Regions from separate parts of the Traorella sp. mt218 genome, predicted to be linked through region 4. Evidence: predicted binding sites of a transcription regulator. Region 4 holds the regulator's gene; each other region holds the start of a gene.
What was found. The regulator Rex, encoded in region 4, represses fermentation and respiration genes when NADH is low (regulators of the CRP and FNR family bind a similar motif). The targets are predictions, from matches to a motif close to GTGAANNNNTTCAC.
Positions count from the first base shown of each region.

Region 1 (5,355 bases), on a different contig from region 4:
TATTCCTTTTGTCGGAGGTATTTTGCGTATTTTCATCTTATTTCTGTTTGAATTGAAAATCCTTCTTGATGTTAAGGAAGTAATTGCAGAAAAATAAAATATCTTCCTTTATTCATCAACAGGAAGATGGAATTTATTATAGTCATTGAATTAGATAAAGATTTGCTTAAGAAAACATCTGTTCATCATGTGAACAGATGTTTTTTCGATATATACCCTATCGTATGGTGCTTTTTAAATTAGTTTCCTTTATAAGATTTTTCAAGGATATCGATCATATCATTGATCATTGGCAGTTTAGGGTTTGCCGGTGAACACTGATCCTCATAAGCAAGAAGAGCAATCTTTCTTTCAGCTGCCTTCCATGTAGCTTCATCAATATTCTGATCAGCGAAGTTCATCTTGATGCCGACTTCTGCACCTAACTCAGCACATGCCTTTGCATAAGATTCTACTGCTTCTGCAGGTGTTGATGCAGGAAGACCTAGCAGCTTTGCAATTTCCTGATATTTCTCATCAGCTTTGTAGTAGTTGTATTTTGGCCATACAGAGTTTTTCTGTGGTTTTGTACCATTGTAACGAATGACGTGTGGTAATAGAATGGCATTGGCACGTCCGTGAGGAACATGGAATTCAGCACCGATCTTATGTGCCAATGAGTGGTTGACACCTAAGAAGGCATTAGCGAATGCCATACCTGCAATACAGCTGGCATTGTGCATCTTTTCTCTGGCTTCCGGATCATTCTTACCATTTTTGACAGCTCTAGGAAGATATTTGAATACCATCTTGATAGCCTGTAAGCATAATCCATCCGTATAATCATTAGCTAAGGTTGCAACATAAGCTTCCGTAGCATGTGTCAATACGTCCATACCTGTATCAGCTGTAATTGAAGCCGGAAGATTTGTCGTAAAGGCAGGGTCTACGATGGCAATCGTTGGTGTCAGCGAGTAGTCTGCCAATGGATATTTCTTATTTGCGATCTTATCTGAAATAACGGCAAATGGTGTTACTTCTGAACCTGTACCACTTGTTGTCGGGATACATACCAGATTGGCTTTCTTTCCTAATTCAGGATAACGGAAAGCACGTTTACGGATATCAATAAATTTCTGTTTCAAATCATCGAAGTTTACTTCAGGATGTTCATAGAACAGCCACATTCCCTTTGCAGCATCCATACAAGAACCACCGCCAAGAGCAATGATCGTATCCGGCTGGAAGCTTCTCATAACTTCTACACCACGCTGTACCGTTGCGATTGAAGGATCCGGTTCTACATCACAGAAAAGCTGGTACTGTACCTTGTTTCTTCTCAGATTTAACTGATCCGTTACCTTATTAACAAATCCCAAATCAACCATTGATCGGTCTGTTACGATGAATACACGGGTCATTTCACGCATATCCTGTAAGTATTTGATAGAATCTCTTTCAAAATAAATCTTTGATGGAACCTTGAACCATTGCATATTGTTATTTCTTCTCCCCAGTCGTTTAATATTCAACAGATTGATTGCACTGACGTTATTACCTACAGAGTTATGTCCATAAGAACCACAGCCCAATGTCAATGAAGGAAGGAAGGCATTATATACATTTCCGATTCCGCCAAAGGTTGCCGGTGAATTCCAGATGACACGGATCGCTTTCACACGTAATCCAAATTCTTTTGCAAGGGCTTCATCTTTTGTATGAATTGCAGCTGAATGACCAAGACCGTTAAATTCAACCATCTGTTCTGCCAATGTCATACCTTCTTCTGTTGAATTTGCCTTTAATACTGCCAATACCGGTGATAATTTTTCACGTGTCAGAGGTTCTTTTGGTCCGACTTCTTTACATTCAGCACACAAAATGACCGTCTTTTCAGGCACTTCGAATCCGGCCTGCTTTGCAATCCATGTAGCGTCCTTTCCAACCATGACACTATTCAGCTTCGCACTGTCAACGTCTTTTGAATAAGCCGTTACACCGAACATATATTTTTCAAGCAATTCTTTTTCTTTTTTATTGACAAAGTAAACGCCATACGTTTTGATTTCTTTCACGAAATCGTTGTAGATTTCTTTATCTACGATAGCAGCCTGCTCGCTGGCACAGATCATACCGTTATCAAAAGCTTTTGACAAGACGATATCATTGACAGCCTGTCTTAAGTTACAAGTCTTTTCAACATAAGCAGGAACGTTTCCAGCACCAACACCTAACGCCGGTTTACCACATGAGTAGGCAGCGCGTACCATTGCATTTCCACCGGTTGCCAGGATCGTTGAAACATCCGGATGGTTCATCAGAGCATTCGTTCCTTCCATCGTTGGATGTTCGATCCACTGGATACAGTTCTTAGGTGCACCGGCAGCAACTGCAGCCTTATACACGATCTGTGCTGCCATGATGGAACATTCTACCGCACTTGGATGGAATGAGAAAACGATCGGGTTTCTTGTCTTCAAACAAATCAATGATTTAAAGATGGCCGTGGATGTCGGGTTTGTTGTTGGTACGATACCACAGATGACACCTACCGGCTCTGCGATCTCAACGATACCATCGACATCATCTTCTTTGATGATACCAACCGTACGTGTATGACGCATATTGTTTACAACGTGCTCACAAGCAAACAAATTCTTCGTTGCCTTATCTTCAAAGACGCCTCGTCCTGTTTCCTCAACAGCAGCCATTGCCAAGACACCATGCTGATCCAAAGCAGCTACAGATGCTTTCGCAACAATATAATCTACCTGTTCCTGATCAAGCTTCATAAATTCGTCTAAAGCTTCTACTGCATTCGCAACAAGTCTATTCACTTCTTGAACAGCAGGACTTACTTCTTCTTTAACTTCTTCTACTACTTCTTTTTTTTCTGTTTTTTCAGCCATTTTACTTCTCCTTTTTTTCACACACAAAAGATATCATTTGTGAATGGACTTGTAAAGCATTATTTGTTATTTTTTTCACATATCGTAAAATGAAAACGTTTACCCCCGGCTTACTCATCAAATTCTTTTCTTCCTTTTTATCATTTGTGAAATTTTTCATTTTTATTTTTCAAGTATTTGTGAAATGAAAACACTTTCAGTTTATAAGCATTAAAAAAAGCCTTTTTTTAGGGCTTTTTGTTATATTTATGATTTCACAAACCGTCGTTTTCCAAATATCATTTTTGTGAATTTTAACCTTAATTCACAACTTATTGAAATAAAGATACATAACGATGATCAACTTCGATCTGATACTCCCAATGATCCTGTTTTTCCACACAAGAAAGAATATTGGCAAACCGATGAACCTTTGCATTCAAATCAACATCCTCATAATCAACACTTATTTCCATCATCGTTTTTTCCTTGCGTATCATCTCTGCGATCGCATCCAAGACATCACGGATACCTACGCCTTTTTCAGCACTGATATAGAAATGATCTTTTTCATTTTTCTTGTATTCACATAAATCACACTTATTATGGAGCACCCACATCGGCGTATCTTCGACAGATAACTTTTGTAATGTTTTTTGTGTTACGTCCATATGTTCCAAAACATGCTCACTGCTCTCATCAACGACTTGCAGGATCAGGTCAGCATCATTGACGCTTTCCAGCGTTGAGTGAAAGGCATCGATCAATTCATGCGGAAGATGGGATACGAAGCCTACCGTATCCGATATCAAAAATTCAACTCCTTTATAAGAAACATGACGAATGGAAGCATCCAGGGTCGCAAACAACATATCTTTGACATAAACATGCTTATCATCATCAATTTCACAATAACGGAGGATCTCATTCATACAGCTGCTTTTTCCGGCATTGGTATAACCGACCAAAGATACCATTTTCAAATCAGAGCGATGGCGTTTTCTTTTCATTGCCGCTAATGATTTTTTTACTTCTTTCAGTTCCTTTTCTACTCTTTGAATACGAATTTCATATTTTCTGCGGTCTAATTGATACTGCTTTTCACCCTCACCCTTATTCTTGCTGCCTCCACGCATTCTGGAGAAATTTTGCTGAGTATGGATGACAAAAGGCAGCTCATGCTTCAAGGTAGCCAATTCAACCTGAAGCTTCGCCTGTTTCGTATGTGCCCGTTTACCAAAGATCTCAAGGATACAGTCATTACGGTCAAATACACGCACACCTAACATCTCTTTTAAAGTACGCATCTGACTGGGCGTGATTGGTGCCGCAATCATACATGCCGAAGCATGCGTTTCTTCGATCATTTGTTTGATCTCGTAGATTTTTCCCTCACCAAAATAAGTTGCCGGATGAGGAGTCCTTCTTCTTTGAATGATCTCTCCTACGATTTCATAATCACAGGCTCTCGCCAGACCCTTCGTTTCTTCAAACTGGCCCTCGACATCTTTTTCTTTTTCTAAATACAATCCTGCACATACAATTTTATGATTCATAGCATCACCTGTATTTATTATACCATAGATTCTTGAAACTTTTCGTAAGTTGGATTATGATAATAAAAAAAGGAGAGAAAACTATGTCATGTATATTTTGTAAGATCATCGATCATGAAATTCCTTCATCTGTTATCTATGAAGATGAAAGTGTCATCGCATTTTTAGACGTATCACAAGTAACCAGAGGACATACCTTGGTTGTTCCTAAAAAGCATGTTGCCAATATTCTGGAATGTGATCCGGATACCTTGTCCCATCTGATTCAAGTTACCCAGATGCTGGCAAAAAGGATCATGGAACGAACAAATGCCAAAGGCATCAATATTTTAAATAACACTCACGAAGCTGCCGGACAAACCGTGATGCATCTGCATTTTCATATCATTCCACGCTATGATGAAAACGATGCGATTCAAATTGAATTTCATGAATCTGAAAAACAAAATCTTGAAGAATTGTGTGCATTATTAAAATAAAAGGAGCGATGGCTCCTTTTCATTATAGATCATCCACCAAGGCACTTGACTTTGCATAAGCACTGGAACGTGCTTCAAAGAAATCTGTTTTGATCATATTGGCATTGGAATAACGAGAAACCCATTCCATTGATTTTGGTTCTTCTTCATATCCTTCATACAAGGTTCCAAGACCTATGCCCTGACTTCTTAAATTACCTAAATACTTTACATAATCATGGATCATCGTTGGTGTCAATCCTTCAATCTCATTTCCGATGGCATATTCGCCCCATTTGATCTCTTCTTCAACACCCTTACGGATCATATTACGATATACTTCTTTCTTTTCTTCATCAAAAAGCTCCGGCTCTTCCTTTTGTAATTCCAAAAGAATGCTTCTAAATAACCAAAGATGCGTATTTTCATCACGATTGATATAACGGATTTCCTGTACTGAACCCGGCATCTTGC
Region 1 is NZ_JBVAYM010000022.1:4,128-9,482, reverse strand. It holds gene ACZYT3_RS10260 (hypothetical protein) at 1-97, shown strand, start outside; gene adhE (bifunctional acetaldehyde-CoA/alcohol dehydrogenase) at 240-2,888, opposite strand; gene hflX (GTPase HflX) at 3,200-4,423, opposite strand; gene ACZYT3_RS10245 (HIT family protein) at 4,507-4,902, shown strand; gene ACZYT3_RS10240 (ribonucleotide-diphosphate reductase subunit beta) at 4,925-5,355, opposite strand, start outside.
Region 1: the regulator Rex is predicted to act here: its motif matches at 3,035-3,048, upstream of adhE (bifunctional acetaldehyde-CoA/alcohol dehydrogenase).

Region 2 (5,355 bases), on a different contig from region 4:
TCATTAAGAATCATATCGCCTTTTGTATCCAAATAGGCATTTTGACCGCCACCCATAGATACTGCCGGTATGACCTCCTCTAATGCCAGCCCTGCTTTACTGGCCAGTACCATCATTTCATTCACTCCATTTTGAATAGCTGCAACTAACATATTATGACAGATCTTCATATAGAGTCCTTTACCATGACCTCCCATATATTTGATTTGTTCACCCATACATGAAAGAATTGGTAACAAGTCTGCGAAACATTCTTCCCTTCCTCCGACGTAAATGCCAAGCTTTCCTTCAATGGCTGCTGCCTTACTTTTCACAACTGGTGCATCTAATATGTTTGCCTGTTTCTGTTCAACAAGATCTACGATTTTCAAATGCGTATCAGGTTCAATCGTTGACATATTGATACACAACGCATTTTTACGTAAGCCTTTCAAAATATTCTCATACACTTCTATCGTTTGTTTCGAGGCAGGCACCATTGTAATGATAATATCGCTGTCTGCACTTAACTGTTCCACAGAACTGGCTTTCTTACCGCCTAATTTCGTTAAAACTTCTATTTTTTCAGGAATGATATCATAAACGATGACCTTACATCCACTCTTTTTGATCAAATTTGCAGCCATCGCTTCTCCCATGATGCCAAGACCGATGAATCCTATTACTTTATTCATCTTGCTTCGTTTCCTCCCACGCTTTACAAAATTTCTGAATGCCATAGCTTGTAAATGGATGATATAAGCTATCCTGATAAACACTTAAACCTGCCGTAACGATATCAATACCATAAGCAGCTATTTTTCCAATTTGATATCCATTACGTACTGCCGCAGCTATGATTTCTGTCTTGTAACCATAATTTTGATAGATATCTTTTATATTCTTCAGATAGCTGACTCCATCTTCACCGTTGTTTTCTTTCCATCCAATAAACGGTGATACATATGTACTATTGATACGAGCTGCCTGAAGTGCCTGAGATACAGAGAAAACAAGTGTAATATTTGTTTTGATTCCTTCTTTCACTAATTGCTCCGCAGCAATCAGTCCCTGTTCAGTACAGGCAATCTTTATGACAAAATTTGAAGATAATGACGCATATTTCCTTCCTTCACGGATCATATCCTCAGCTTTATCCATATGTGGATCTATTTCAATAGAAATCGGAAAATTTACATTTTTAAACTCATCTGCCAGTTCTTTGCATATTTTATTAAATGATTTACCACTATTTTTTATATGATTCGGATTTGTTGTAACACCATCTATTTTCAAATATTTATATGCATATCGTATTTCATCAATTTTTGCACTGTCTAAAAAATATTTCATATATTTCTCCTAAGATATGTCTGTTGTTTCAAGTATTTATGAAACAACAGACATGCTATTTATTTAATATCTATATCTAATTCTACAGTTTCTTCTGTTTCTTCTGTTGTCACTGGTTTGGCAGGCTTCAATAATGTTAAAACGAGAGCTGTTACGATAGATCCAATAACTAATGCCAGCATAAACATCCAAGGTTTATTCATGAACGGTACGATAAAGATACCACCTGCCTGAATCTGACTTTCAACTCCCCATAGCATTGTAAGTGCTCCGCCAACAGCTGATCCAGCAACCGTAGAAACGATGACACGAATCGGATCTGTTGCGGCAAAAGGTAATACACCTTCAGTTATGAAACAAAGTCCCATCGGTAATGCTGCTTTTGCAGCTTCATGTTCAGAAGGAGTATATTTTTTTCTGGCAATCAATACACTTAAAGCAACTCCAAGCGGAGGTATCATTCCACCGACCAATTTAGCTGCCGTTGGTCCATATACACCTTCAGCTAATAAGCCATTTGCGAACAGGCAAGCTGTTTTATTCACCGGACCTCCTAAATCAAAGCCCATCATAGCACCTATAATACTGCCAAGCAAAGCTTTCGATCCACCCTGTAATGATGTCATTGTCGCTAAAATCCATGATTGTAATGCAGCGATCGGAGGACCGATTAATACGATCATTACTAAACCAACAACTAAACTTGAAATCAGCGGAATTACAATAATAGGCATAAGTCCCTGCATTGTTTTAGGAAGCTTGATATATTTTATAATTGCCGCAACAACATAACCGGCCAACAAGCCTCCAAAGATTCCTCCTAAGAAACCTGCCTGAATTTGTGTCGATAAATAACCCGCTACCAGACCCGGTGCAATACCCGGTCTTTCTGCAATTGAATAAGCAATCGCAGCAGCTAAAACCGGTACGATAAATGACATGGAAGCATTTCCGATTTGATTAATCATATAACCAATTGTACCTTCAGCATTACCAACATCATAACCGCCTAAAATTCTTGCAATACCAATACAAAGTCCTCCTGCAACGATCACCGGTACCATATAAGAAACACCTGTCATAAGACTTGTTCTTATACTAATTTTTTTCTTTGACATATTACCCTCCTTCTCTTTTCATATGATTCAGCGCTGATTAGAAAAGATCTATGTCCTACTTTCATTTTATGGATTATAAAAAAAGTAATCAATTCAAAATGATAATATTTTGAATAAATTCACTAATTTTTTTATTAATTTTGACAAAATTAATTATAATTTTGATGAAATTATTCATTTTTATTAATATTTAACTCGCCGATTGAATAAATATCTGATATTATGTGAACGTAATAAATAAGAGGAATAAAAGATATGAAAAAAGAAAGAATCAACATGCTTCAAGAACTCATTGAATCCGAACAAGAAATCTCTATGGAAAAACTGATATATCAGTTTGAATTATCTGAAAGTACATTAAGAAGATATTTAGATATACTGGAAAAGCAAGGACTCATCGAGAAACATTATGGTGGTGTTCGTGCAGTCATCAATACGATACCTTATGATAAAAGGTTCGATCGAAATATACAATCGAAACACAGGATAGGAGTATTAGCTGCTTCACTGATCAAAGATAATGATTCTATTTTTATCGACTCCGGAACGACAACGATTCATATTATCGACTCTCTTAAAAATGTCAAAAACATCACAATAATCACCAACAATATGAATGTCGTATATTTATGTAAGAAATTTAAAAATTTCAAGATTATTTTTCTTGGCGGTGAATTTATTAATTCCACAAACTGTTGTGCAAATTATGATACAGTAAAGATATTAAAAAAATATAACTTGGACAAAGCTTTCATAGCTGCAAATGGTTTTTCTTTACAAAAAGGAGCTACTAATTCTGATATTTGTGAGCATGATATAAAAAGCTTGGCTGTTAAACAATCTCAACAATCTATCCTTGTAGTCGATCACAGTAAATTTGGCCGGGCAGGTTTAGCGACTTTCGCTTCTGTTAATGCTTTCCATACCATCATCACAGATCAAATGCCCGATCAGTCGTACATTGATTATTGTTCCAGTAATCAAATTGAATTACTTTGGCCATCTGTATAAAGTGTAGTAAGCATTTATATGATGATACTATTTTTTTCATATCACATAAAAAAAATCAGATTACTCTGATTTTTATTCCATCTTTTTTCTGTTTTCCATGGCTTTGATCAATGTCATTTCGTCTGCATAATCTAAATGAGCTCCCATCGGCAGGCCATGAGCGATTCTTGTCGCTTGAATATTTTTCTTTTCCAAAAGTTTTGATAAATATAAAGCTGTTGTTTCTCCTTCAACTGTTGGATTTGTCGCAATGATCACTTCTGAGATTGTATCATCACATCTTTTTATCAATGAATCTATATTGATGTCATCCGGAAGTATCCCTTTTGATGGTGAGATTACTCCGTTAAGAACATGGTAGACACCTTTATATTCATGAGTCTTTTCCATGGCGATTAAATCCTGCACTTGTTCAACCACACAGATCGTACTCGTATCTCTGGTAGTATCCTTACATACTTCACATAGTTCATCTTCCGCTAAATTACCACATATCTTGCATGTATGGAGATTTTTTTTGGCTATAGAACAAACCTTTAAAAATTCATCAATTTCTTCCTGATCCCATTTTAAAAATTCAAAAGCATAACGTTCAGCTGTCTTTTGTCCAACTCCCGGCAATTTTCTAAAGCTCTCTACGAGTGTTTCAAATAATGCTGGATACATTAGAATGCTCCCGGCATTTTAACGCCGCCTGTAATTTTTGACAGCTCTTGTTCATGTTCCGTTTTAGCTTTTTCAATGACCTTATTAACTGCAACAGCAATCATGTCTTGAAGCATTTCAATATCTTCTAGATTTTTATTTTTGATTTCGATCGTATTGATATGATATTTTCCATCACATTCAACACGAACAAACTCATTTTCTTCTTCATAAACTCTGGCTTCTAATTCCTGTTCGACTTTTTTTAGATCAGCCTGCATTTTCTGAGCCTGTTTTAATAATGCTTGTATATTCATCTTCTTACTCCTTTATTTCTATATTTTCTTCTCCAAATAGATTTTTCACTAATTCAAGACTATCTTCTTCCAGCTTTACTGAAGCTGCTTCCGGTAACGTATGACTTTTTTGACGTTGTATAAATTCGTTGATAAGCTGTTTCTGTTCCTCATTTGTAATAGCAAATACCTTTTTCTTCTTTGATAATAGGACTTCCATGAAATCTATAAAAGCTCCTTGAGCATCTAATTCGTTGATTTCATTTGCAATTGCTTCGTTCTTAACACCAACGATAATATATTCTTTACCGCTGGCAACTAAATTCATGTCTCGTAACAGATTTGCATACCTTGCCCATGCCGGACTAAGATAATAATTTGATAGCTTTTCTAGCTTTGATAAATCTTCATGTTTATATGTCTTATTAGCTCCTACTAGCAATGAAATCATATATTCATGATCTAATCCTTTTATTTCTTTTTTTACAGATTGTTTTGTTTCAGGTGGTGACTCGATTGCACTTTCTTCTGCAGTTTCAGTTATATCAGGTATATCATCAGTTGAAGATGTTTCACGTGAAACATTCACTTCTTTATTTTCAATAGACATCATATTCAATAGACACACCTCAAAATAAGATTGTATGTTGGATGCGAACCGATATTGATCATAAGCCTTGATCAACTCTTCAATCATAGACAATCTTTCCTTTGTAGACCGTCCAAGCTTCGCATCATGAATCTCATCTTTATTTAAGATGGTACACAACGAAGCGTCTTTTGTGTAATCGTGGATAACACTTTCTTTTAATATTTCAATCATATCATTAGTACATCTTTTTATATCAATGCCACGTTCTGCAAATTCATTGATTTTCTGCATACAACCTTTGGCATCCTGATTTGACACCATCTGAAGAAGCTCTATTTTTTCAGGAACAGTTACGATTCCA
Region 2 is NZ_JBVAYM010000004.1:32,265-37,619, forward strand. It holds gene ACZYT3_RS03115 (NAD(P)-dependent oxidoreductase) at 1-674, opposite strand, end outside; gene ACZYT3_RS03120 (transaldolase family protein) at 667-1,332, opposite strand; gene ACZYT3_RS03125 (PTS fructose transporter subunit IIC) at 1,392-2,450, opposite strand; gene ACZYT3_RS03130 (DeoR/GlpR family DNA-binding transcription regulator) at 2,706-3,461, shown strand; gene recR (recombination mediator RecR) at 3,534-4,127, opposite strand; gene ACZYT3_RS03140 (YbaB/EbfC family nucleoid-associated protein) at 4,127-4,423, opposite strand; gene dnaX (DNA polymerase III subunit gamma/tau) at 4,428-5,355, opposite strand, start outside.
Region 2: the regulator Rex is predicted to act here: its motif matches at 2,560-2,573, upstream of ACZYT3_RS03125 (PTS fructose transporter subunit IIC).

Region 3 (5,355 bases), on a different contig from region 4:
CGGTCATGAAGAAGATGAATCTGAAGAAAAACAATATTTATGTCTTGCGTATCTTTGATAATACGCAGATGATCCTGAATGATCTTGAGATCATGGATAAAAACGGGCTCAGAAGCCATCCTAGTGCCAAGATGGTCGGTAAAGACTGTTGTGCAAGGGCTTTTCTGGCCGGGGCTTTTCTGGCAGGAGGAAGCGTTAATTCGCCTAATAAGACTAACTATCATTTAGAGATTGCTACCGGTGATGAAAAGCTGGCAAAGTTTATCCAAAGACTGATGGAGCGCTTTTATCTTCCGGCCAAGATCATCACTCGAAGAAATCAACAAGTCGTTTATTTAAAATCGAGTGAAAAAATTGCGGATTTTTTGAAATGTATCGAAGCGACCAATTCGGTCTTTGAGTTTGAAGATGTTCGTATCCAGCGTGATTTCATGAATTCATTGACACGATTGGATAATTGTGATTTTGCCAATGAAATGAAATCGCTGGCAGCCGGAAAAAAACAGTATGAGGATATCGAATACTTAGAAAATTATGGAGCATTGGAATTTTTACCGACAAAGATCAAACAGGCGGCCCTGCTTCGAAAAAAACATCCTGAAGCCAGTCTGAATGAGCTTTGTGAATACTATGAACAGGAATATTTGGAAACGATATCGAAGTCGGGAATGCGTCACCGTTTGAATAAGATGGCTGAGATTGCCGCAACATATCGAAAACAAGAGAATTAAAATGATAAAAAGGCTCAAGATAACTAAGGTGATCTTATGTGGATGAGTCTTTTATTATGGGTAAATGTAAGTCTTGCCAGATGTGATGAAACACAGCTGGTATTCATGAATGAAGAAACACAGATTCAGACTGATTTTTTTAATGTGCTTTTTTATGACGAAAGCGGGCGTCAACAAGCCTGTGAATATCTAAAAAAAGCAGAAATCATTCAATTGGAAGAAGAAATGACGATGGATAATGCCTATTATATCTATGTTGATGAAGTTCTTCTCCAGTCAAAGCTGATCAATGAAGGAGTGGCAAGAGTAAATGTGGAATTTGAAGGCTATTTACATAAGCTTCAAAAAGATGAAGTCATTGTGATCGCACAAAATGAAAAGCCTGAAAGAGAAAATTCTTCGTTATGGGTTCTTTCGGGATTGTTTCTCTTATGCATTTTATGTGCTTTTCTGGCGATAAAGCTGTAAGCTTTGTGTCAAAAATGTAATATACAATTTTCAAAGTTTCATGTATAATTGATGCAGGTGATGAGAATGAGAGATTTTATTACGATTATTATATATGGAGCCATTATTTTAGCAGTCATCGCGTTTTTTATAAATCTGCTTCCGATCATTCTTCCGATTGTTGTAGTTCTGATGGTCATCAGCTATTTCAAAAGAAAAAGACGTCTGGATCATACGACAAGCTATTATTCTTCGAGAAGTTATGAAGATGATTATGAACCTCGAAATTATCAGACAAGAGGAAAGATCAAAAGTGATGTCATTGATGTCGAATATACGGAAACAGTAGAAAAATAGGTGAGAAAGATGATCAAAGAGGCTAGTGAAAAAGATAAGAGCGCCATTTATAATCTCTGGCAAAGCAGTTTTTCTATAAAAAACAGTGAAACGATCAACTGCTTTTTTAATTATGGCATGAATGATGGGAAAACGATCTTATGTGAAAAGGATGAAAAGCTTGTCGCCAGTGTTTTTATGCGTGATATGAATATCATGTTTCATAACCGCCTTTTAAAGAGTACATTTTTATCTCATGTTGCCGTTCATCCCGATTATCGGAAAACTTCATCATTGGATGAATGTTTAAAAAGTGTGATCGATGAATGTGAAAAGAAGGCTTTATTTACCTTTGTGGAAGCTACCTCTTATAAGTTTTGGGAAAATTATGGTTTTCAGGAAGGAACGCAGCATCGCTATTATGAGTTAAATGAACGTCATTTTGAAAATGTCAGTCAGAACGATGTGTTTGAAGATGCACAGGCTTTTGAGCTCAAGGAAGTCTATGATGAATTCATGAAACATTTTGATGGTTATAAAGTGCGTTCGCTGCATGATTTTGAAGTGATGATAAAGGAAGCCAACAGCATGAATGAGAGGATATTGATCGTTCGGCATCGTGCCAAGCCAATGGGATATATCCGCTTTTCCACAGAGAAAAAACAAGTGAAGGTAAAAGAGATCATCTATCTTGGAAGCAATGCTTTTTTGCGTTTGTGCAGGGCTGCTTTGGGGCTGAATGATCTGATCATATTGGAGCTGAGCGAGGCCGAGCATATTGAAAAGCTCTTTCCATTGGCGATTCCGAGAAAAAGGTGTGCCGTCATGGTCCGCTGCAACAATTTTCCTCTTTTTAATAAGCTTTATAACGCTCGTGTAAAGACAAGCAAGGAGGCTTATTTACTGACAAAAAAACCACGGTTCATGAATGAAAAATATTAAGATAAATATATGGAAATCATTGGTTTGTTTGTCTTTTGATGAATGTATGCGCTTATATTCGCTCTTTGTTCATATCGGTGCATGAAAAAGTGGATAAGTGAAAGATTTCTCAATTGACTTTTCTATTAAAAATTGTATAATATGTTTGTTTAGAAGGAGGACTTTAAAAAAATGACAGTTAAAGTTGCAATTAATGGTTTTGGACGTATTGGACGTCTTGCATTCAGACAGATGTTTGGTGCAGAAGGTTATGAAGTTGTTGCGATCAACGACTTAACAAGCCCTAAAATGCTTGCTCACTTATTAAAATACGATTCAGCTCAGGGAAGATATGCATTAGCTGACAAGGTTAGTGCTGGTGAATCTTCAATCACTGTAGATGGCAAGGAAATCGAAATCTACAAGGAAGCTGATGCATCTAACCTGCCTTGGGGCAAATTAGGAGTAGATGTTGTATTGGAATGTACAGGATTCTATACTTCTAAGGAAAAAGCTTCTGCTCATATCAAAGCAGGTGCTCGTAAGGTTGTTATTTCTGCTCCTGCAGGAAACGATCTTCCTACAGTTGTTTACAACGTTAACCACACAGTATTGAAGCCGGAAGATACAGTCATCTCAGCTGCTTCTTGTACAACTAACTGCCTGGCTCCTATGGCTAAAGCATTGAATGATTTAGCTCCTATCCAGTCAGGTATCATGACTACTGTTCATGCTTACACAGGTGATCAGATGACTCTTGATGGACCTCAGAGAAAAGGTGATTTAAGACGTTCAAGAGCTGCTGCTGTGAACATCGTTCCTAACTCTACTGGTGCTGCTAAGGCTATCGGTTTGGTTATTCCTGAATTGAACGGTAAGTTGATCGGTTCTGCTCAGCGTGTTCCAGTTCCTACAGGTTCAACTACGATCTTAGTTGCTGTTGTTGAAGGAAATGTAACTGTTGATCAGGTAAATGCTGCTATGAAGGCTGCAAGCAACGAATCTTTCGGTTATACTGAAGAACAGTTGGTATCTAGCGATATCATCGGTATCACTTATGGTTCATTGTTCGATGCTACTCAGACAATGGTTAAGCCTATGGATAACGGAACGACTCAGGTTCAGGTTGTTTCTTGGTATGATAACGAAAATTCATACACTAGCCAGATGGTTAGAACAATCAAATACTTCTCTGAATTAGCTTAATTAAAGATAAAAGACAAAAACCGGGGCAACACAACCCGGTTTTTTTATATATTAGGAAATTTCAATTTTGATGGACAGGAAGAAAATGAAAGAGAATGAAAAAAGTTAAGTGTGATTTATGTTATGATAGTCATTAATATCTGTGTGAATACTCTTTTTTCTATCAAGGAGACATCTTGAAAGCCTTTTCTCTTCCCAACCGTTTCTATAACCGTAAATTTCCTGATCTGAAGCCTGCCCATGTTCTTCATAAGGTGTTCGAGAACAGCGGGCTTCATCAGCTTCTTAAAAAGCAGTTTCATCTCAGTGACTATATCCCTCTCTCTGCCACCCATGAAGCCAAGGTCTTGTTAAAAGCGAATGCTTCCTTGAATAACAATCTTATTTTGGTGGAGATGAAAATAAGGAAAGATCAAAGTATGCCCGTCAATAAATTTGAAAAAAGAAATTTCATGGGACAGAATCGTGTGTAATTCTGTTTACATTTTATAGGAGTTGTGGTATAAAGATTAAGTAAAACCGGTGATGAAGGAAAGAGCATCCATAAAATAACTTCAGAGAGGCTTGAAGGGTGGAAAAAGCTGTTAGGAGTGGATGAAATGCACCTTCTAGGGACTTTAATCAAGTACGTGGATGGCGTTAACATAAATGAGTGGATATATTCAATTAAAGTGGAACCGCGTGATCAAGCGTCTTTAAGAGATGCTTTTTTTATTATCAGGAGGGAAAAAGATGAAATTATTTAACAGCTATACCAATAAGATGGAAAAATTTATTCCTATTGAAGAAGGGAAGGTCAGTATGTATGTGTGCGGACCTACGGTGTATAACCGCCCGCATATCGGTAATGGGCGGCCGATCATTGTTTATGATACGCTGAAGAAGACCTTTGAAGCATTAGGTTATGATGTTACCTATGTTTCAAATTTCACGGATGTGGATGATAAGATCATAAAAAGGGCAAAAGAAGAAGGTATTAGTGAAGCGGAGCTGACGGAGAAATACATTGAGGGATATAATGAGGACCGCCGCAGCTTAAATGCGGATATCCCGGATATCACACCGAAGGTAACGGAAACGATGGATGAGATCATTGCTTTTATTGCGGATCTGGTAGATAAAAAAGCAGCTTATGTCGTTGATGGAGATGTTTATTTCAGAGTTAATGCTGTTGAACATTATGGTGCTTTAAGCAAGCAGCGGATCGATGATCTGATGGTAGGTGCCAGAATTGATGAAAATTCCTTAAAGGAGAATCCGTTGGATTTTACATTGTGGAAAAAGACAGATGAGGGTATCAACTGGGATTCACCTTGGTCAAAAGGACGTCCGGGATGGCATACAGAATGTGTGGTCATGATCAATAAGGAATTTAAGAGTCATCGTATTGATATTCATGGTGGCGGTATGGATCTGAAGTTTCCGCATCATGAAAATGAGATTGCACAGAGTGAAGCTTGTTTTCATACACACATTGCGAATTATTGGCTGCATAACGGCATGCTGAATCTGGATGGTGTAAAAATGTCCAAGTCTTTAGGCAATACGCTTCTGATCAAGGATATGGTTAAAGAGATTGGCGGCAATGTCTTGAGATGGGCTTTCTTATCGGCACATTATCGTGCACCGTTGAATTTTAATGATGAAGTCATAGAAAGTGCTCGTAACGAATTGAATAAAGTGATGAATTCTTACAAGCAGGCTTGTGTAAAAA
Region 3 is NZ_JBVAYM010000002.1:162,574-167,928, forward strand. It holds gene whiA (DNA-binding protein WhiA) at 1-731, shown strand, start outside; gene ACZYT3_RS01930 (hypothetical protein) at 774-1,199, shown strand; gene ACZYT3_RS01935 (hypothetical protein) at 1,266-1,535, shown strand; gene ACZYT3_RS01940 (GNAT family N-acetyltransferase) at 1,545-2,456, shown strand; gene gap (type I glyceraldehyde-3-phosphate dehydrogenase) at 2,628-3,641, shown strand; gene ACZYT3_RS01950 (hypothetical protein) at 3,818-4,114, shown strand; gene cysS (cysteine--tRNA ligase) at 4,374-5,355, shown strand, end outside.
Region 3: the regulator Rex is predicted to act here: its motif matches at 2,554-2,567, upstream of gap (type I glyceraldehyde-3-phosphate dehydrogenase).

Region 4 (5,355 bases):
CATTGGTATTGATCTGCTGTTCCATTGAATTTTTTGTCAAGCCTACAACAAAACCATACTCCTCCAGTTTTTCTTTCAAAACCAGAGCAGCCTTATACATTTCATCATTCTCATTTAAGCCGTTGATCTGATACCCCCAGCGAACACCTGTGCCATAGTCATCATTACCGCCAAACGGATCGATCAAAATATCATATTTATCTTCCTGAACCTTGTCACTTGTGATATTCAGATATACATAATTCTGACTTAATTCAGTATCTTTTAAATAATTATTCGTCGCAATAACTTCAACTTTTTTGCTTCCATCATTACGGGTGACCGTATGAAAAACATCACTGATCTCATTTGTGCTGATCATGCGATATTCCTGAAGATTATTAACGACATAGACCTCATAAAAACCATCCTCTAATTCTCCCAGATCAATCTGTTGATCAACAGAATTGGATAATTGAAACAATATCTTCTCATCGTTGCAAAGATTTCTAAGCTGGATCGTTTTTCCAAATAGATCGTCACTTTGTCCTAATGTATAAGGTTCTTGCAGAAAACTTAAATTTTCACCATAAAAGAAATAATCGCTGATTTCATATGTTCTTTCATATTCCTGTTCCAATAAAGCATGGGTCTTGGAAACCGAATAAGAACAGATCTGTACGCCTTCATTGTTTTCTGTACGCGGGAAAAGAACATTTATCAAAAGATAAATGACACACAAAATTAAACATAACAGCGGAATTGCAATTTTCCATTTGATTTTTCTTCGCGGTTTTTTTACATAAGCCATATTCTTTTCCTTTCGCTATTATTATAGTTGAAATGTGAAAAAAAAACTAGACCCTATGCAGAGTCTAGAATATCAGATTTCTTGGTGTTCTTGGGAATGGTTCCGTATCACGAATATTACCGATACCCGTTAAATACATTAAGAAACGATCAAAGCCAAGACCAAATCCGGCATGCTTGCAGCCACCAAAGCGTCTTAGATCCATGTACCATTCCAGATTTTCGGTTTTCATGCCCATATCTTCCATTCTCTTTTTCAGTACATCATAACGTTCTTCACGCTGACTGCCGCCAACAAGCTCACCTACTCCCGGAACGAGAAGATCACAAGCGGCTACCGTTTTTCCATCATCATTCATACGCATATAGAACGCCTTGATATCTTTTGGATAGTCGGTCAGGAATACCGGACCATGGACAATCTGTTCACAGATATAACGTTCATGTTCACGGTTAAGATCCATGCCCCATGAAACCTTGTTTTCAAACTTCACATCTGCTTTTTCTAATATTTCAATGGCTTCCGTATAAGTCATGCGCTTAAATTCACTGTTACGAATCATATTCAAACGATTCATCACATCATGATCGATCATCGTATTGAAGAATTTCATTTCTTCAGGTGCATTTTCTAATACATAATCGATACAGTATTTGATCATATCTTCGATCAGATTCATATTGTCGTTTAAATCAGCAAAAGCAATTTCCGGTTCGATCATCCAAAATTCCGATGCATGGAATGGTGTATTTGAATTTTCAGCCCTAAAAGCCGGTCCGAATGTGTAGACATCCCTAAAGGCCAAAGCAAAAGCTTCGACGTGTAATTGACCCGTTACAGTCAGATAGGCTTCTTTTCCGAAAAAGTCCTCTTCATATTTATCGTCACTGCGTACAGTTGCCTTAAACATTTCACCTGCACCCTCACCGTCATTGCCGGTGATGATCGGTGTATGCACATAGACAAAGCCCTGATCCTGGAAAAATTCATGAATGGCCATGGACAATACGCTTCTTAAACGGAAAACAGCATAATAGGTATTTGCACGGGGACGGATATGCGGTATTTCACGCAGATATTCGAAACTATGACGCTTCTTCTGCAGCGGATAATCCTCATCGCAATCCCCCTCCAATATGCTTTCAGTCACCTGGATTTCAAAAGGCTGTTTGCCCTCTGGGGTCAAAACAAATTTACCGGTAATCGTTAATGCAGTTCCGGTACGATAATGGCGTACTTCCTCAAAGTTTTTCAACGTTGTCTGATAAACGAGCTGTGCATTTCTAAAATAAGTACCATCATTAAGCTCAATAAATCCCAGCTTACCATTACAACGATTAGTTCTGACCCATCCTTGCAACTGCACATACTCAATCGAATCCAATTCCATATGATTCTGTGATTGAACCATTTCATACAATTCACGAATCGTCATAAATTCAAACATATCTCTTTCTCCTTTTTCTTATAAAAAAACGTTCCCATTCAGGAACGTAATAACGCGGTGCCATCCTGATTCGTACCTTCTGATACGCATCTTATATGCATATAACGCCTGCCCGCGTAACCGTCTACTCAATTTCTCCGGTTCAGCTCCATGAGTGTTCCACGCTCATCTTCCCTTCTTCATCTTTCACCATCATGAAGTCGCTGATAAGGGAGTCAATGGGTGACTCATTTCTTTGCCGTTTTCTTATCTAAAGCATTTGTTTCAAAAACAAGCTCCTGTATAGATGATACTACATCAACATACTTAATTGCAACCCCTTTTGGCACTTGAATGTGCTCATGGGTAAAATCAACGATGCCTACGATACCACACTTCACCAGTCTGTCCACGGTCTGTTGGATATCAGTACTGGCAGCAAGGATCGCAATTCGACATCCTTGAGGAATTTTTTCTTCCAATTCACTAAGATCATAGACCGGAATGCCAAAACGTACTCCCTGTCTATCCGCAGAAACATCAAAAGCACATGTTATCTCACCGACAACATAATTCCATTTATTATATTTCATTAATGCCCGGCCAAGATTTCCGGCACCAATCAAAATAATTTTTTCATCAAAATCTAATCCAAGCTCTTGTGAAAAAATATCAATCAGTTTTGACACATCATATCCGTATCCTTGCTTTCCAAGATTACCGAGAAATGAAAAATCACGACGTATCGTTGTTGATTCAATATTTACATATTCACTTAATTCCTTCGATAAAATCCTTTCTACGCCCGAATTTGCAAGCTTTCTCAATGCTTTTAAATATAGGGGATATCTTTGAAGCGTTGCCTTTGGCACATTTTTGTTTGTCATACGATCACCTACAATCAGTATATCACAAAAGTAAATCTTTGTGAATAATCTAATTTATTTAACTTTCGAGATCCATTCCCGGATCCGCACTGACATCAAAACCGGCCCGTACACCATGACGATAAGCAACACTTCCGGCAACACCGATCATAGCGGCATTATCTGTGCAACACGACAGCGGTGGGATCAGACATTCAACGTTTGGATATTTTTTCTGAAGATCATTGGTCACATGCTCACGTAAACAGCTATTGGCAGCCACTCCACCGGCCAATACAAACTGTTTCACCTTAAAGCTTGCTAATGCCTTATCAGCTCTTTCTAACAGACAGCTGATGGCTGTTTCCTGAAAGGAGCAAGCAAGATCCTCAGGTTTAAATGTTTCATTTTGACGCTCCATACGCTTGATAAATTGCAATACTCCGGATTTAAGGCCCGAGAAAGAAAAATCGAGTTCTTTTTCCGGTTTTGGTTTCGGCAGCTTATATATATTTTTTCCCTGCTTTGATAATTTATCAATATATACACCGCCCGGATAAGGAAGCCCCAAAACTCTGCCCACCTTATCAAAAGCCTCACCGATCGCATCATCCTGAGTAGTTCCTAACACCTCAAAGCTCCACTCATCCTTCATATAGATCAGTTCGGTATGGCCACCGCTGACAACTAATGCCAGCAATGGAAAATGCAATTCACTGACAAGACGATTGGCATAAATATGTCCTGCAATGTGATGAACAGGTACCAATGGCTTCTTAAATGCCCATGCCAGTGTTTTAGCGGCCTGAACGCCTACATGCAGGCTGCCGATCAGACCGGGACCCTGCGTAAAAGCAACGGCATCGATATCTTCCATTTTTAAATTTGCTTTTTTTAGGCATTCATTAATGACCATAGAAATATTTTCAATATGTATGCGTGAAGCAATTTCCGGAATCACGCCGCCATATTCTTTATGGACATCGATCTGTGTCGCTACGACATTCGCAAGAACAATATGCTCATCCTCGATCACTGCTGCTGCAGTTTCATCGCAGCTTGATTCAATTGCCAGTATCTTACTCATATGTTTCCTCCTAAAGCTTTCATCATGAAAAGGGCATCCTCCCCGTCTTCATAATAGCCTTTTCTTATATTCATCTCATAAAAGCCACATTTTTTATATAAATGAATGGCAGCTTCATTACTTTTCCTAACCTCCAGCGAAAGGACGCTGCATTTTTGCCGGTCGCACTGTTCGATGACATAGCTCATCAACTCATAAGCAATGCCATGACGTCTGGCTTGATGCGACACTGCCAATGTCGTGATCTGGGCATCATCAAAAAGAATGTAATAGCCAACCATTCCTAAGACTTGACCATCTTTTTCATATACCTTCATATTTGAAAATTCATTTTTTGAAATTTCATATTCGAAATCTTCACGTTTCCAATGCTCATGAAACGCTTCTTTTTCGATATCCATTACCTGATCCAGATCATCAGGCGTCATTTCACGGATCATTTTACTAATTCTTCCTTATTTTTTAAATAATGAGGTGTCAGTGTATGTACATTTGCAACTTTCTTCCATGAACATTTCACTGCTATGAAATTCGCAGCCAGATCGATTTCTTTATTTTCTTCACCTATAAGGTAGGTATCCCCCATGATGTTGATCCCTTTATCTTTGTCTTCTTTGATTTGATCAAGTGTTTTTATCGTTTCACTAACAAGTCTTCCGTTTTCACATGTTCCGCAATAAACGCGATTGCTGCGGGCATCTAAAATAACTTCTCCACTGTTTTGACCTGCAAATATCAAATAAGTAGGTATCGTATATAAATCAATAGGCTTCTGCGTACATAAGACCTTTGCGAAAGTCATCGCAATGCGTTCGCCAGTATAGCTTCCAGGCCCCTCTGTCAGTACGATTTGATCAAGATCATCGCATTCCCATCCCGCCTGATCCATACAAGTATTCAACGCTTCAAAAAAGCGTTCGCTTTGCTGCTTCCAGGCCCACTCATTCCATGAGCTAAGACACTGGTCATCCTCAAAGCAGCCAACAACGATATACTTATGACATGTATCTAATACTAATGTTTTCATAAAAGCTTCTCCAATAATGATTCATAACGCTCTCCATAAGCATTGATATCAAAAATTCTTTCTTCATCTTTCTGAATATATATAGAAATATCCAATCGCTCTTCAGGAAGGATATCTTTGATGAATTCTCCCCATTCGATCACACAGACACCCTCTCCC
Region 4 is NZ_JBVAYM010000034.1:10,579-15,933, forward strand. It holds gene ACZYT3_RS12005 (N-acetylmuramoyl-L-alanine amidase) at 1-790, opposite strand, end outside; gene asnS (asparagine--tRNA ligase) at 855-2,237, opposite strand; gene ACZYT3_RS12015 (redox-sensing transcriptional repressor Rex) at 2,465-3,103, opposite strand; gene tsaD (tRNA (adenosine(37)-N6)-threonylcarbamoyltransferase complex transferase subunit TsaD) at 3,162-4,169, opposite strand; gene rimI (ribosomal protein S18-alanine N-acetyltransferase) at 4,166-4,609, opposite strand; gene tsaB (tRNA (adenosine(37)-N6)-threonylcarbamoyltransferase complex dimerization subunit type 1 TsaB) at 4,606-5,196, opposite strand; gene tsaE (tRNA (adenosine(37)-N6)-threonylcarbamoyltransferase complex ATPase subunit type 1 TsaE) at 5,193-5,355, opposite strand, start outside.